Regions from separate parts of the Pseudomonas sp. TMB3-21 genome, predicted to be linked through region 1. Evidence: riboswitches for the same ligand, from Rfam matches in the RefSeq annotation. Region 1 holds a riboswitch; the other holds the start of a gene.
What was found. Region 1 has a riboswitch for cobalamin ahead of ACYZTS_RS17740 (ABC transporter substrate-binding protein). Riboswitches for the same ligand answer to the same signal wherever they lie in the genome.

Region 1 (7,120 bases):
GGGCGCAAACACACCTTCCTGATCACTATTGTGATTATGGGCGTCTCCACCGCCATCGTCGGTTTTCTACCGGGGTACGCAACGATAGGGGTTGCGGCGCCGATCATCCTGATCACCTTGCGCTTGCTGCAGGGCCTGGCGCTCGGTGGCGAATATGGCGGCGCGGCGACCTACGTGGCCGAGCATGCACCCAAGGGCCGCCGCGGGTTTTTCACCTCGTGGATTCAAACCACCGCGACCCTTGGCCTGTTCATGTCGCTGCTGGTGATCCTCACCTGCCGCACCATTCTGGGCACTGAAGCTTTTGAGGCGTGGGGCTGGCGGATACCGTTCCTGCTGTCGATCCTGCTGCTGATCGTCTCGGTCTATATCCGCCTGCAACTGAGCGAGTCGCCGGTGTTCCTGAAAATGAAGGCCGAAGGCAAGTCATCCAAGGCGCCGCTGACCGAGTCTTTCGCCCGCTGGGACAACCTGAAAATTGTCATCATGGCGCTGCTTGGCGGCACTGCGGGCCAGGCAGTCGTGTGGTACACCGGGCAGTTCTACGCGCTGTTCTTCCTCCTGCAAACCCTGAAGATAGACGCGCAGACCGCTAACCTGCTGATCGCCGGCTCGTTGCTGATCGGCACGCCGTTCTTCGTGATTTTCGGCAGCCTGTCGGACCGCATCGGGCGTAAGGGCATCATCATGGCCGGCTGCATTCTTGCGGCGCTGACCTACTTTCCGATCTTCCATGCGCTGACCCAGTACGGTAACCCCGATGTGTTCACCGCGCAGGCGAAGAACCCGGTGACGGTGATTGCTGATCCCAACCAGTGTTCGTTCCAGTTCGACCCGGTGGGTAAGGCCAAATTCACCAGCTCCTGCGACCTCGCCAAGACCCAGTTGGCCAGGAAAGCCATCCCGTACAAGAACGAAGAAGCGCCGGCGGGAACAGTCGCGCAAGTACGGATTGGCGACAGGGTCATCCCGAGCTTCGAAGGCACCGACATGCCGGGCGCCGATTTCAAGGCTCGCAACGACGCCTTCATCGCGACCTTGGGTGGTGCGCTTAAGGAAGCCGGTTACCCGGAGAAAGCCGACCCGGCGAAAACCAACTATCCGATGGTGCTGCTCCTGCTGACCATCCTGGTGATCTATGTGACCATGGTTTACGGGCCAATCGCGGCGTGGCTGGTGGAACTGTTCCCGGCGCGCATTCGCTACACCTCGATGTCGCTGCCGTATCACATCGGTAACGGCTGGTTCGGCGGGTTCCTGCCGACCGTGGCATTCGCGATGGTTGCCGCGACCGGCGACATCTACTACGGCCTGTGGTACCCGATCGTGATCGCCCTGATGACAGCGGTACTCGGGATCTTCTTCCTCCCGGAAACCAAAGACCGCGACATCAACCACTCCTGAAACCAGTGTCTGCCCTTTCCCGTGAGGGGGAGGGCAGCGCTATTTGCTTCACACCGGCTTCAAGCCGGCCTGATCCGCAGAATCTGCGCGCCGTCGAACGGGTCGACCAGGTAGTGCGCCTGCACGCCAAATGTCTCGCGCAAACGGTGGGGCGTCAGCACTTCCAGTGGTTTGCCCAGCGCCACTAGACGCCCGCGTTCGAGCACCGCCAGACGGTCGCAACTCAACGCCTGATTCAGGTCATGCAGGGCGATCAGCGTGGTCACTGGCAACGATTGCACGACTTGCATAATCGCCAGTTGATGCTGGATATCCAGGTGATTGGTCGGCTCGTCAAGCAGCAGAATCTGTGGACGCTGGGCCAGTGCGCGGGCGATGTGCACGCGTTGGCGTTCGCCGCCGGACAGACTGTGCCAGCTGCGTCTTTCAAGATGCGCCGCATCGACATCGCGCAACGCCTGCTGGACGATGGCGTCATCCTCACTCGACCATGGGCGCAAGGCCGACAGCCAGGGCGTGCGGCCGAGGGCGACGGCGTCAAATACGCTGATGGTGTCCAGCGTATCGGCCTGTTGCTCGACCACGGCGAGGGTCTGCGCAATCGCACGTCGCGCCACCGATTTGAGTGTTTTGCCATTGAGGTAGACGGCGCCCCGGCCGGGGATGCGCAAACCGGCCAACAGTTTCAGCAGGGTGGATTTGCCCGAGCCATTGGGCCCGACAATGCCCAGGGTTTCGCCGCGTCGCACCTCCAGATTGACGTTGTGCAAAAGCTCGACGTCGCGAACATGAAACCCCAGGCCTTCACATCGCAACACGGCGTCGCCAACAGACTGCACGGCATTCATCGCGCATTCCTTCGGCCGATCAGAATCAGCGCGAACACCGGCGCGCCGACCAGCGCGGTGATGACGCCCACCGGGATCACCTGGCCTTTGATCAGCGTGCGCGAGAGGATGTCGGCGGCAATCAGGAACACCGCGCCCCCCAGCGCACTGGCCGGCAACAGGCGGGCATGTTGGGTGCCCAACAACAGCCGCGCAGCGTGGGGGATGACCAGCCCGACGAAGCCGATCGAGCCGACAATCGAGACCATCACCGCCGTCACCAGCGCCGCGCAACTGATCAGCAGAAATTGCACGGGACGCACCGCGATGCCTAGCGAGGCGGCCGAGTCGGCACCAAACGTGAAGGCGTCGAGTGTGCGCCGATGCCACAGGCAAACAAGCAAACCGACCAACGCCACTGGAACCGCCAGCCACACTGACGGCCAGCGCACCCCGCTGAGATTGCCCAAGAGCCAGAACATGATGCCGCGCGCCTGTTCGGCGCTGGCCGACTTGGTGATCAGAAACGCGGTCAGCGCATTAAACAACTGCGAGCCGGCGATCCCCGCCAGAATAATCTGCCCGGTTCGCCCCGGCGCACCGCTGGCCCGCGCCAGCAACACCACCACCGCGAAGGCTGCCACCGCGCCGGCAAACGCGCCGACTGACAGCGAAATCAGCCCCGCACCCAAGCCCAGCAGCGTCACCAGCACGGCGCCGGTCGAGGCACCGGCGGAAATGCCCAGCAGATAAGGATCGGCCAACGGGTTGCGCAACAGCGATTGCAGAATCACCCCGCACGTCGCCAGCCCGGCACCACAGGCCGCGGCGACCAGGGCGCGGGTCAGGCGGTAATTCCAGACGATGCCTTCATCGATCGGGTCGAGCACATGACCGGCGGCCCACAGTTTGTTCGCGAGCACCTGAAACACCACGCCCGGCTCAATGGCCGTTTCACCGATGGTCACGCCGGCAATCACTGCCGCCAGTAAGGTCACCAGCGCGAGGACTGTACGCATCAGCATCGCCGTCATTGCCCCAGGTCGTAGCCGTGGATGGCCGTCGCCAGGGTTTCCAGACCCTCGAACATGCGCACACTGGCCTGCATGGCCATCGCATCGAGAATGATGATGCGGTTGTGTTTCACCGCGTCCATGTTGCGGGTGACCGGGTCGCTGCGCAGGAATTCGAGTTTTTTCAGGTGGTCGTCAGCCGGGAAGCGGCGGCGGTCCATGCGCGCGATCACCAGAAAGGTCGGGTTGGCCTTGGCGATGGTTTCCCAGCCCACGGTCGGCCATTCTTCGTCGGATTCCACCACGTTGCGCACGCCCAGGGTGTTGAGCATGAAATCGGGAATGCCTTTGTGTCCGGCAACGTAAGGGTCGATGTCGAGGCTGGCGCTGGAGAACCAGAACAGTGCGCTGGTGTGGCGCAAATCCTTGTTCTGCGCGGCCGTCGCCACCGACTTCGCCAGGCTGGCCTTGAGCGTTGCTATCAGTTGTTGGCCGCGCGCCTGCACGTTGAAAATCTGCGCCAGTTGGCTGATGCTTTTGTACAGGCTGTCAACGCGAAAGGCTTCGAGCCGCGTGCCGTCGGCGCCGACCAGGTTGTCCTTGGCTTCGCAATCGGAGGGTATCAGGTAGGTCGCGATGTTCATCTCATGAAACTGCTCGCGGGTGCCGACCGCGCCTTGCGGCCCGACCATCCATTCCAGCTCGACGGCGACCAGTTGCGGACGCTTGCCGATCACCGCTTCAAAACTCGGTTCGTTGTCGGCCAGACGCTCGATGCGGTCATTGACGGGCTGGTATTGCGCCAACACATTGTTGAACCACAACGAAGTGCCGACCACCTTGTCGCTCAGGCCCATGGCGTAGAGCATCTCGGTGCCGGCCTGGCCAATGGTCACCGCGCGGCTCGGCGCCTGGGCAAACGTCAGCGTGCTGCCGCAGTTTTCCACCGTCAGGGGATAGTGAGTCGGTGCCGCATGGGCGAGGGTGGAAAAACCCAAGGCAGTGACGAGGGTGGCAAGGCGCGACAGCCGCATGACGCAATCTCCGGTTGACCGTACATAAAAGCAGGGTACGGACTGGAAACACATCGTTGATCGCTGCCGTTGTAACTCGGGAACCGGGCGCAAGGATGTCCTTCCCGGACACCCCGCCGGTTAGTGATTTGCTTGGCCGGCAGGTCTCCTGACTGATGCGTCGTCGCCTGGCTCCAGCCTTCCCGGGAATCATCCCAGTGGCAGTTGAGGAGCAGGCTCGGCATCTACAGTTGCGGGGGCAGTTCCGTTTGATGCCATGCAAGGCACCTCGGATTCCCTATTAATCCCATTTGGAAACCGGCGGCGGGCATGGTAGTCGATCGGGCGTCGTAGCGGTCCGGATTTTTTTCAGCGGGTGCGATGTCGAGGAGGCCTGGCGTCAGCGGCCGACGGCACACAGTTCACCGGACGCGCGGATCAGCGCCTGACCGTGCAGTTGATCCTTGATCAACGTTGCGCGGGTCTTGCCCAGCCAGTGCGGGCAATCCGGGTCGGTGCGATACCGCGAAAAAGCCGCATATTGCTGCAACAGACGCTGCTGCAACTGATCCAGTTGCGGGCGAATCTGCTTCTCCAGATCTAGTCGAGGGGTAGGGGGCGCCTTGCCCGCTGCCTGCCATTGCGCAAGTCGCCCGTATTGCACCACTTTGCTGGCCTCAATCTGCGCGGCGATCAGGTCGGCGAACTCGTCCGCGTTGACCTTGTTCTGCGTGGCCTGCCTGCGTGCATCGGCGATGACCAGCGCCTCCCGCGCGTTGTCCTGGATCGGCTTGCCGCTGTCCCACTTGGCCAACGCCGCCAGATCGCCGATGTTCAGGCGTTCGTACATGGTCGCCAGCAGCGGTTGCAGACTGTCGGGTGCCGGCGAAGGCGTGGCGGCGTGTCCGGCGCCCGCGAACAGAGCGAGCAGGGCGGCGAGCAGCGGCAAACGGGAAGAGCGGCACATAAGCAAACCTCTTGGATCGCGCGGTCATGGTTATGTACCACAGGTGCGAGGGGGCATGTATCAGGATTGATATATTTGTCGAAGATCTACGGTTAGCATGGCGTTTCATCAGCGCACCTGACGCCAGGTTCATCAACGCAGCCGAGTGAGTCGCACCTTGACCGAAAGACGTCAATTCAGCGGTGGCATGAAGGGCAAAAACCTCCGCTATCTGAATGAGCCATCTCAGCCGGCTCGGATCACCCGCACCGGTTTCCTGCTGCTTGAGCATTTCTCCCTGCCCGCATTCACCCAAGCGCTGGACACGATCGTCACGGCCAATCTGCTGCGCCCGGGTTTGTTCTCATCGCGCACCTTCGGCCTGCATGACGGCGAGGTCATCAGCGACCTCGGTCTGGTGATCCGCCCCGACGGGCGCATCGATACATCGGCAATCCATGACCTCGATCTGTTGGTGATTTGCGGCGGCTACCGCACCGAACTGAACGCCGGCGATGAACTCAACTACTTGCTGCGGCTGGCGGCGGATCACGGCGTTATCCTTGCCGGCCTGTGGAACGGCGCGTGGTTTCTCGGCAGCGCGGGGGTGCTCGATGGCTACCGCTGTGCGATTCACCCCGAGCACCGTCCGGCACTGGCGGAAATTTCCAAAGCCACCCATGTCACCAGCGAACCTTATGTGATCGATCGAGACCGGCTTACCGCGTCCAGCCCTTCGGGGGCTTTTCACATGGCGCTGGACTGGATCAAGGGCTTGCACGACAAGGCGCTGGTTGAAGGCATCGAGGATATTCTGGCGTTCGAGGAATCGCGCTATCGGCGCATCAAGCTGGCGGAAAATGTCTGCGTCAGTGCACCGCTGCGAGAAGTGGTGAAGCTGATGGACGCCAACCTTGAAGAACCGCTGGAACTGGAGCAGTTGGCGATTTACGCCGGTCGTTCACGCCGCCAGCTGGAGCGTTTGTTCAAGGAACAACTGGGTACCACGCCGCAACGCTATTACATGGAGCTGCGCATCACCGAGGCCCGGCGGTTACTGCAGCACACGGAACTGTCCCAGGTGGACGTACTGGTGGCTTGTGGCTTTGTGTCGCCCAGCCACTTCAGTAAATGCTACAGCGCCTATTTCGGCTATCGGCCGTCCAAGGAAAAGCGTCTGGTCAAGTAGCCTTGGAGAGGCGGGACTGAATGCTCCAGTCCCGATTTTTCAGCGGGCAGACAGCGGCGGAGTGCGCGGCGGGATCAGGCGTTTTGACCCTGTCGATTCGAATGCCGAGGCGAAGCGCAACAGGTTGGAATCGTCGTAGGCGCGCCCGGCAAATGTCAGCCCGACCGGCATGCCGATATCTGCCATCACGCCCATCGGCACCGTCACCGTGGGCACGCCGAGATGACGGATGGCGAGGTTGCCGTTGGCCACCCAGACGCCGTTGCTCCAGGCAATATCGGCCGACGCTGGCTCGATATCGGCATTGGCCGGTGCGACGTCTGCGACGGTCGGGAACAGCACCGCATCCAGGCCCAGTTCATCCATCCAGTCCTCAAGGTCGATGCGCCGGGTTTGCTCGAGCCCGCGCAAGCCGTCCGCCACCGTGCTGATTTCATTCCACGGCGTGATGCCGCGTTCAGCCATGCGCACGTATTCGTCCATGCCGGCGACGAGATCGCCTTCACGGTTGGGCAGGGTGCCGGGGTCGTGCGGGAAAATCAGCGGGCCGTCGACATCCACAAGGCGGTTCAGCTGCGGATCGCCGTTGGCTTGCAGAAAATCATCGAAGGCCCAGGCGGTCAGGTCCCACAATTCGTGGTGGAGAAATTCCTTGGACACCAGGCCTCGCGTGAACACCGTCGGTGCGCCTGGACGATCGCCTTCGCAATTGGAGACCAGCGGGAAGT
Region 2 (7,120 bases), 710 kb from region 1:
AGCGCTGCGCTTTCCGCTACGCCATAACAGCCGGTGCGCTCGAACGCGATGTCTGAGCGGTGGCTGAGTTGCAGCTGATAACCGGCCAGTTGTTCGCTGCTGAAATACGTCAAGGGCAACGCCAGCTGTTCAGCCAGTTCTGTCAGGCCCGCTTCCTCACGCTTCAAATCGATACTGGCCAGGGCCTTGATCTGATGAAGCCCGATCTGATGCGCTTGCAGGGCCTGATCGAGCAGGGCCCGCAACGTGCTGGCCGGGCAGCCGCGCTGGCAGCCCAGGCCGATCACTAATGTCGGCGCTGCGCTGGCATCTGTCATGCGTCGTATTGACCAGCGCTTTTACGGCGGAACAACCATGCACTGATCAGGCCCAGGGCCAGCCAGAAGGCGATGTTGGTCAACTGCGAAGCGATTTTGAACTGTGATTCCAGCGCTTGCGGGGCGAGCATCGAATGTACTTCCGGCTGCGGTGCGCCGATCACGTGCGGGACGGCGAGGATTGCCACGCCCAGAACCTTCATCAACCAATGACGGCTGAACACGATCAAGGCGATGCCGACTGCGGTGGAAGCGGCCGTGCAGATCCACCAGACCTGGCGCTGGGCCAGATCGGCGGCGGCCGTGCCCGGCAACTCAGGTGGCAGGCCCAGTGTCGGCGCCAGCACGAAGGTCGCGTAACCGGCCAGACCCCAGAGCAGGCCCTGAGCGGTTTTGGTCGGCGCGCGCAGGGTGTAAAGACCGGCGAGCATCAAGGCGAAACCGACGGCCACTACGAGGTTGCCACCGGTGGTGGCCAGCACGCGCTGCCAGCCATCTTGCGGTTCCCATGCTTCGCCATCGTGGCTGTGTGCGGCCGCACCGGCAGCGTGCTCGTGAAGTTCAACGGCAGCCGGTTCGGATTTTTCGTAGGTCTCGGCCTGGGTAATCAGCGGCGAAACCCAGAAGCTTTGTAGCAGTGTCAGCAACAGGGCGGCCAGCAGCCCGGAGAAACCTGCGGTTTGCGCGATACGCTTGATCATGTCGGCAGGTCTCAATGGCACGGGAAGGCAGCGCTGTGACGGGTATCGTGCGCGGCGTTGTGGACCGCTTCAATGTGCGAGAAACCGGCGAAATACACCAGGGACACACCAAGGATCGATGCACATACGGCAGCAGTCAGGCGTTGGGTCAGGGTTGTGGTGGTGCTTTTATCGGCAGTGCTGCCGGTGCTGCTGATGGTCGACATGGCGCTTCCCTCTGGTCTGTCAGCGGGTGAATAGAGCGCATGAAATCCCTGCGGATCAGGCACGCAGAGGTTCGAACAGCGCCCGCCCACCGCGGGTTTGTCATTCAGCGAACGAAACGATCACTGTGTGTTGCGGGCCGGTCTCCGGGCTCACGAGGGGTTTGGCGTCAGCCGAAACCTGCAAGCACCACCTTCCCATGTCGATAACCCGACACAGTGGATCTGACGCTTCGCTCGCTTACCGTTGCGGGGGCAGCACCGGACTGACATGGCCTTGAGTAAAGCACATGATTCACCGGTTTCCCGTTTCACCCTGTGAAGGGCACCCGTAACAAAGCGTGTAGGAGAGCATGGGCGGGGGTTTGGCGTCAATTAGCATGGGTTCTCATCTTTGTGCCGAGGGGGCTTGCCTGTGGTAAGGAGATTTGCCTGTGGCGAGGGGGCTTGCCCCCGTTGGGTTGCGAAGCGACCCCATCATTCTTCCAGAAATACCGCGCGAGCAGGTCTGACGACGGCTTCGCCGCCGAACGGGGGCAAGCCCCCTCGCCACAGGAAAATCCTCATCACAGGCAAGCCCTTCAATAAAAGCAAGTCCCCTGACCACAATCGTCGGCGACGACTCCCGGACATTGACCCGCTCCCACGCGATGCGTAGCCTTGCGCCTTCGAGGTTCTTCGGCACTTGCCGAAGCTAAGAAGGGAACGCGGTCAATGCCGCGGCTGCCCCCGCAACTGTGAACGGTGCTGTTTGCTGCCACGCCACTGCAGATCCTGTCCTACGGATCCGCGGGAAGGCGCAGCGAATGCCAGGCCCAACGGCCGGCACACCGTCAGCCAGGAGACCTGCCTCGACACAGATTCTCACTACAACCGGGCGGGGTGATCCGGTGGCGAACTCTTCCGCGCGCGTCTGTCGCAGCGATTGTCGTCCCGTATGCCCGCCACCTTGCGATAGGGCATCCGATGAAAACACTGGCCAAACTTCCCGTCACCATCGTTACCGGTTTCCTCGGCTCGGGCAAAACCACCTTGCTGCGGCACATGCTCGACAATGCTCAGGGGCGTCGTATCGCGGTGATCGTCAACGAGTTTGGCGAGCTGGGCATCGACGGCGAAATCCTCAAGCAATGTTCGATCGGCTGCACTGAAGAGGAAGCCAACGGCCGCGTCTATGAACTGGCCAACGGCTGCCTGTGCTGCACCGTTCAGGAAGAATTTTTCCCGGTGATGCGTGAGCTGGTTGCCCGTCGCGGCGACCTTGATCACATCCTCATCGAAACCTCGGGCCTGGCCCTGCCGAAACCCTTGGTGCAAGCCTTCCAGTGGCCGGAAATCCGCAGCGCCTGCACGGTTGACGCGGTGATCACCGTGGTCGACAGCCCGGCCGTTGCCGCCGGCACTTTCGCGGCGTTCCCGGATCAGGTGGATGCCCAGCGCAAACTCGACCCGAATCTGGACCACGAATCGCCGCTGCATGAGTTGTTCGCCGATCAACTGGCGAGTGCCGACCTGGTGATCCTCAACAAGTCCGATCTGATCAGCCCCGAAGACCTTGCCCGCGTGCGCCTGGAAGTCGCCGAAGAACTGCCGCCCGCCGTCAAGGTCATCGAAGCCAGCAGCGGCCGCGTGCCACTGGACGTACTGATCGGCCTCGGCGCCGGTTCCGAAGAACACATCGACAGCCGCCACAGCCATCACGATCATCACCATGAAGGTGAAGACGATCACGACCACGATGCCTTCGACTCCATCTCCATCGAACTGCCGCAAGCCGACGAAAGCCTGCTGCTGGATGCGCTGACGCAACTGGTGGTCAAGCACGGCATTCTGCGCGTGAAAGGGTTCGCGGCGATCCCGAACAAACCGATGCGCCTGCTGATTCAGGGCGTGGGTACGCGGTTCGACAAGCATTTCGACCGTCAGTGGGGAGCCGATGAAGCGCGCACCACGCGCCTGGTGCTGATCGGTCAGGAGCTCGACGCCGCGTTGCTTGAAGCGCAACTGCGCGCCGCGCTCAGCGCTTAAGCCATGCACCTGCTCAGGACCCAGCCCGGCGGCTTTGTTTCGGATGACAATATTGCCGACCTCGGCCAGACGCCCGCCGAGCTGGTGATCTTGTGCAGCGGCGATTCCAGCCTCGCGTTGCTCGCGGAAGCGGCGCAGCAATTGCCCGATGATTACCCGAGCGTTCGCTTGGCCAATCCGATGCAGGTGCAAAATCATGCGTCGGTGGATTTGTACGTCGACGATGTATTGCGCCACGCCAAGGTCATTCTGATTTCCCTGCACGGCGGCATCGGCTATTGGCGTTACGGCGTCGAGCGCCTGGTCGAGCTGGCCGCGCGCGGCGTGCAGCTGATTCTGGTGCCGGGTGATGATCGCCCGGACCCGGAGCTTAGCGACCTCAGCACCGTGAATGCGGAAGATCGCGATCGCCTCTGGCAGTTTCTGCGTCAGGGCGGAATGAACAATGCGCTGAACTTCTTTCATTGCCTGGCGAGCGGTTGGCTCGGTCGCGATTACGCCTGGGCCGAGCCACAAACCCTGCCACGCACCGCGATCTACCATCCGCGCAAAAGCCCTGCGAACCTGAGTGACTGGCAAGGCGAATGGCAGCCCGGTCAAGCCGTGGCGGCGGTGCTGTTTTATCGCTCGCACTTGCAGGCCGCGAACACTGCGTTCATCGATGTCTTTTGCCAGCGCCTGCAAGCGGCCGGCTTCAATCCGTTGCCGATTGCCGTGGCCAGTCTGAAAGAACCCGGCTGCCTGACGGTGGTCGAGGACTGGCTTGATGAGGTTGGCGCCAGTGTCATTCTCAACACCACCGGTTTCGCCCAGTCCAGCCCTGAAGCGCCGCATTTGCGACCCTTTCGCCGCAATATTCCGGTTATTCAGGCGATTTGTGCGCAGGACAACGAGCCCGGCTGGCGCGCCAGCGAGCAGGGCCTTGGCCCCCGTGACCTGGCGATGCACATTGCGCTGCCGGAACTGGACGGGCGAATCATCAGCCGCCCGATCAGTTTCAAGGATCTGGCGTGGCGCAGCGAGCGCAGTCAGTCGGACGTCGTGTGCTATCGAGCCCAGCCCGAACGCATGGATTTTGTCGCTGAACTGGCGCGGCGCTGGGTTGATCTGGCGCGTGTACCCAACACGGAAAAACGCATCGCCCTGATCCTCGCCAACTACCCGACCCGCGACGGACGCATCGGCAATGGCGTCGGTCTCGACACCCCGGCCGCAGCACTGAATATCCTGCGGGCGTTGCATCAGCAAGGTTACCCGCTGCCGGCCGAACTGCCGGACAGTGGCACCGCGTTGATCCAGCAATTGCTCGGCGGCGTCAGCAATGACCTCGACACCCTCGACCAGCGTCCTTGTCATCAAAGCCTTCCGCTTGATGACTACCTGCAGATGTTCGACGCGTTGCCGCAGGCCAATCGCCAAGCCGTGCTGGAACGCTGGGGGCCGCCGGACAGCGATCCGATGTACCGTGGCGGACGGATGATGATCGCCGGGCTGCGCTTTGGCCTGACCTTCGTCGGGATCCAGCCAGCGCGCGGTTATCAGGTCGACCCGAGTGCGGTGTATCACGACCCTGATCTGGTGCCACCACATGGTTATCTGGCGTTCTATTTCTGGCTGCGAAACACCTACGGTGCCCACGCGGTAATCCATGTCGGCAAGCATGGCAACCTCGAATGGCTGCCGGGCAAGGGTGTCGGGCTCTCGGAGCACTGCTGGCCGGATGCGTTGCTCGGGCCGATGCCGAACATTTATCCCTTTATCGTCAACGATCCGGGCGAGGGCGCGCAGGCCAAGCGGCGCACGCAAGCAGTCATCATCGACCACCTGATGCCGCCGCTGACTCGCGCAGAAACCTATGGGCCACTGCGCAACCTCGAACTGTTGGCAGACGAATATTACGAGGCGCAACTGCTCGATCCGCGCCGTGCCCGCGAGTTGCAGCGCGACATTCTGCAACTGGTGCGCGACACGCACATCGATCGCGAATTGCAACTGGACGAGAAGCTGGACAGTGATGCCGATGCGGCGATCTGGCTGCCGCGTCTGGATACCTATCTGTGCGATTTGAAAGAGTCGCAAATCCGCGATGGCTTGCACATTTTCGGCGAGTCACCGAGCGGGCGTCTGCGCATTGATACGTTGCTGGCGTTGCTGCGCATACCCCGTGGTGATGGGCGCGGCGCGCAGTCGAGTTTATTGCGTGCGCTGGCCAAGGCGTTTGAGTTGGGATTCGATCCGCTGGAGTGTGCGTTGGCCGAGCCGTGGCCTGGGCCGCGCCCGGTGGAATTGCTAACCGTCACCGAAGAGCCCTGGCGCACCGCCGGCGATACCCGCGAAAGGCTGGAGTTGTTCGCCGCTCAACTCATCGCGCAAACGCTGATTCAGCCTGAAGCCAACCCCGACCTCTGTAGGAGTGAACCTGCTCGCGATAGCGGTGTGACAGCCAATAGGGTTATGACTGACCCACCGCTATCGCGAGCAGGCTCACTCCTACAGGGACCGAGGTGGGTGGAGGTAGGAGCCATCCTCGACCACCTCCGCGAAGTCGTCGCACCTCGCCTTGATGCCTGTGGCCCCGCCGAAATGAGCGGCCTGCTCGACGCCCTCAGCGGCCGTTTCGTCCCGGCCGGGCCGAGCGGGGCACCGAGTCGCGGGCGCCTGGACGTACTGCCGACCGGGCGCAATTTTTACACGGTGGACGTGCGCAACCTGCCGACCACCACGGCGTGGCGGATCGGTTTCCAGTCGGCGAACCTGATTCTGGAGCGGCACCTGCAGGATCACGGTGATCACCTGCGTCAGCTCGGTTTGTCGGTGTGGGGCACAGCGACCATGCGCACCGGCGGTGACGACATCGCCCAAGCCATGGCGCTGATGGGCGTGCGGCCGGTGTGGGCGACGGGCAGTCAGCGGGTCGACGATTTTGAAATTCTGCCGTTGAGCCTGCTTGACCGGCCACGGGTTGACGTGACGTTGCGCGTCTCGGGATTCTTCCGCGATGCTTTTGCCAATCTGATTCGGCTGTTCGATGCGGCCGTCCAAGCCGTGGCCGGGCTGGATGAACCTGACGACCTCAATCCGTTGGCCGCCAAAGTCCGCGCCGAGCGCGAAGCGTTGCTGCAGTCGGGGCTGGATGAGGAGGCTGCGAGACGACAGGCGGGTTGGCGAATTTTCGGGGCCAAACCCGGCGCTTACGGTGCCGGTGTGCAGGGCGCTATCGACGGTCGTTTGTGGCAGAGCCGCGAGGACCTCGCCGAGGTGTACCTGAACTGGGGTGGCTACGCCTATGGCGGTGCGGACGAAGGCACCGCCGCCCGCGAACAGTTCGCCCAGCGCCTGAGCCAGGTACAAGCGGTGCTGCACAATCAGGACAACCGCGAGCATGACTTGCTCGATTCGAACGACTATTACCAGTTTCAGGGCGGCATGCTCGCTGCGGTGGAAAGCCTCAGCGGTGAAGCGGCCGCCAGTTACCACGGTGATCACAGCCAGCCGGATCTGCCGAAAATCCGCACCCTGAAAGAAGAGCTGAACCGGGTGATTCGCTCACGCGCGGCCAATCCGAAGTGGATCGACGGGGTGAAACGTCACGGCTATAAAGGCGCGTTTGAACTGGCGGCCACCGTCGACAATCTGTTCGCCTTCGACGCCACCACGCAGTTGATTGACGATCACCAGTACGCGTTGCTCGCGGATGCCTACCTGCTGGATTCGGCAACCCGCGAATTCGTGCGTGAACATAATCCCCACGCCTTGCGGGATATGACCGAACGGATGCTGGAAGCGCAGCAACGCGGGATGTGGAAAGAGCCGGGCGAATACCAGCAAGCGCTGGAGAATTTGCTTTTGGATATTGAAGAAGACAGCTGAC

Region 2: it holds a riboswitch for cobalamin, as region 1 does, so the genes downstream of both, cobW (cobalamin biosynthesis protein CobW) here and ACYZTS_RS17740 (ABC transporter substrate-binding protein) in region 1, are expected to answer to the same signal.

What each region holds. Positions count from the first base shown of each region.
Region 1 is NZ_CM142718.1:3,864,068-3,871,187, forward strand. Features, by position in the region: gene ACYZTS_RS17725 (MFS transporter) at 1-1,404, shown strand, start outside; gene ACYZTS_RS17730 (ABC transporter ATP-binding protein) at 1,464-2,252, opposite strand; gene ACYZTS_RS17735 (FecCD family ABC transporter permease) at 2,249-3,253, opposite strand; gene ACYZTS_RS17740 (ABC transporter substrate-binding protein) at 3,262-4,278, opposite strand; cobalamin riboswitch at 4,400-4,595, opposite strand; gene ACYZTS_RS17745 (chorismate mutase) at 4,658-5,224, opposite strand; gene ACYZTS_RS17750 (GlxA family transcriptional regulator) at 5,382-6,392, shown strand; gene ACYZTS_RS17755 (amidase) at 6,432-7,120, opposite strand, start outside.
Region 2 is NZ_CM142718.1:4,574,716-4,581,835, reverse strand. Features, by position in the region: gene ACYZTS_RS20780 (cobalamin biosynthesis protein) at 1-317, opposite strand, end outside; gene ACYZTS_RS20775 (CbtA family protein) at 314-1,018, opposite strand; gene ACYZTS_RS20770 (CbtB domain-containing protein) at 1,030-1,224, opposite strand; cobalamin riboswitch at 1,343-1,569, opposite strand; cobalamin riboswitch at 1,876-2,089, shown strand; gene cobW (cobalamin biosynthesis protein CobW) at 2,188-3,249, shown strand; gene cobN (cobaltochelatase subunit CobN) at 3,253-7,119, shown strand.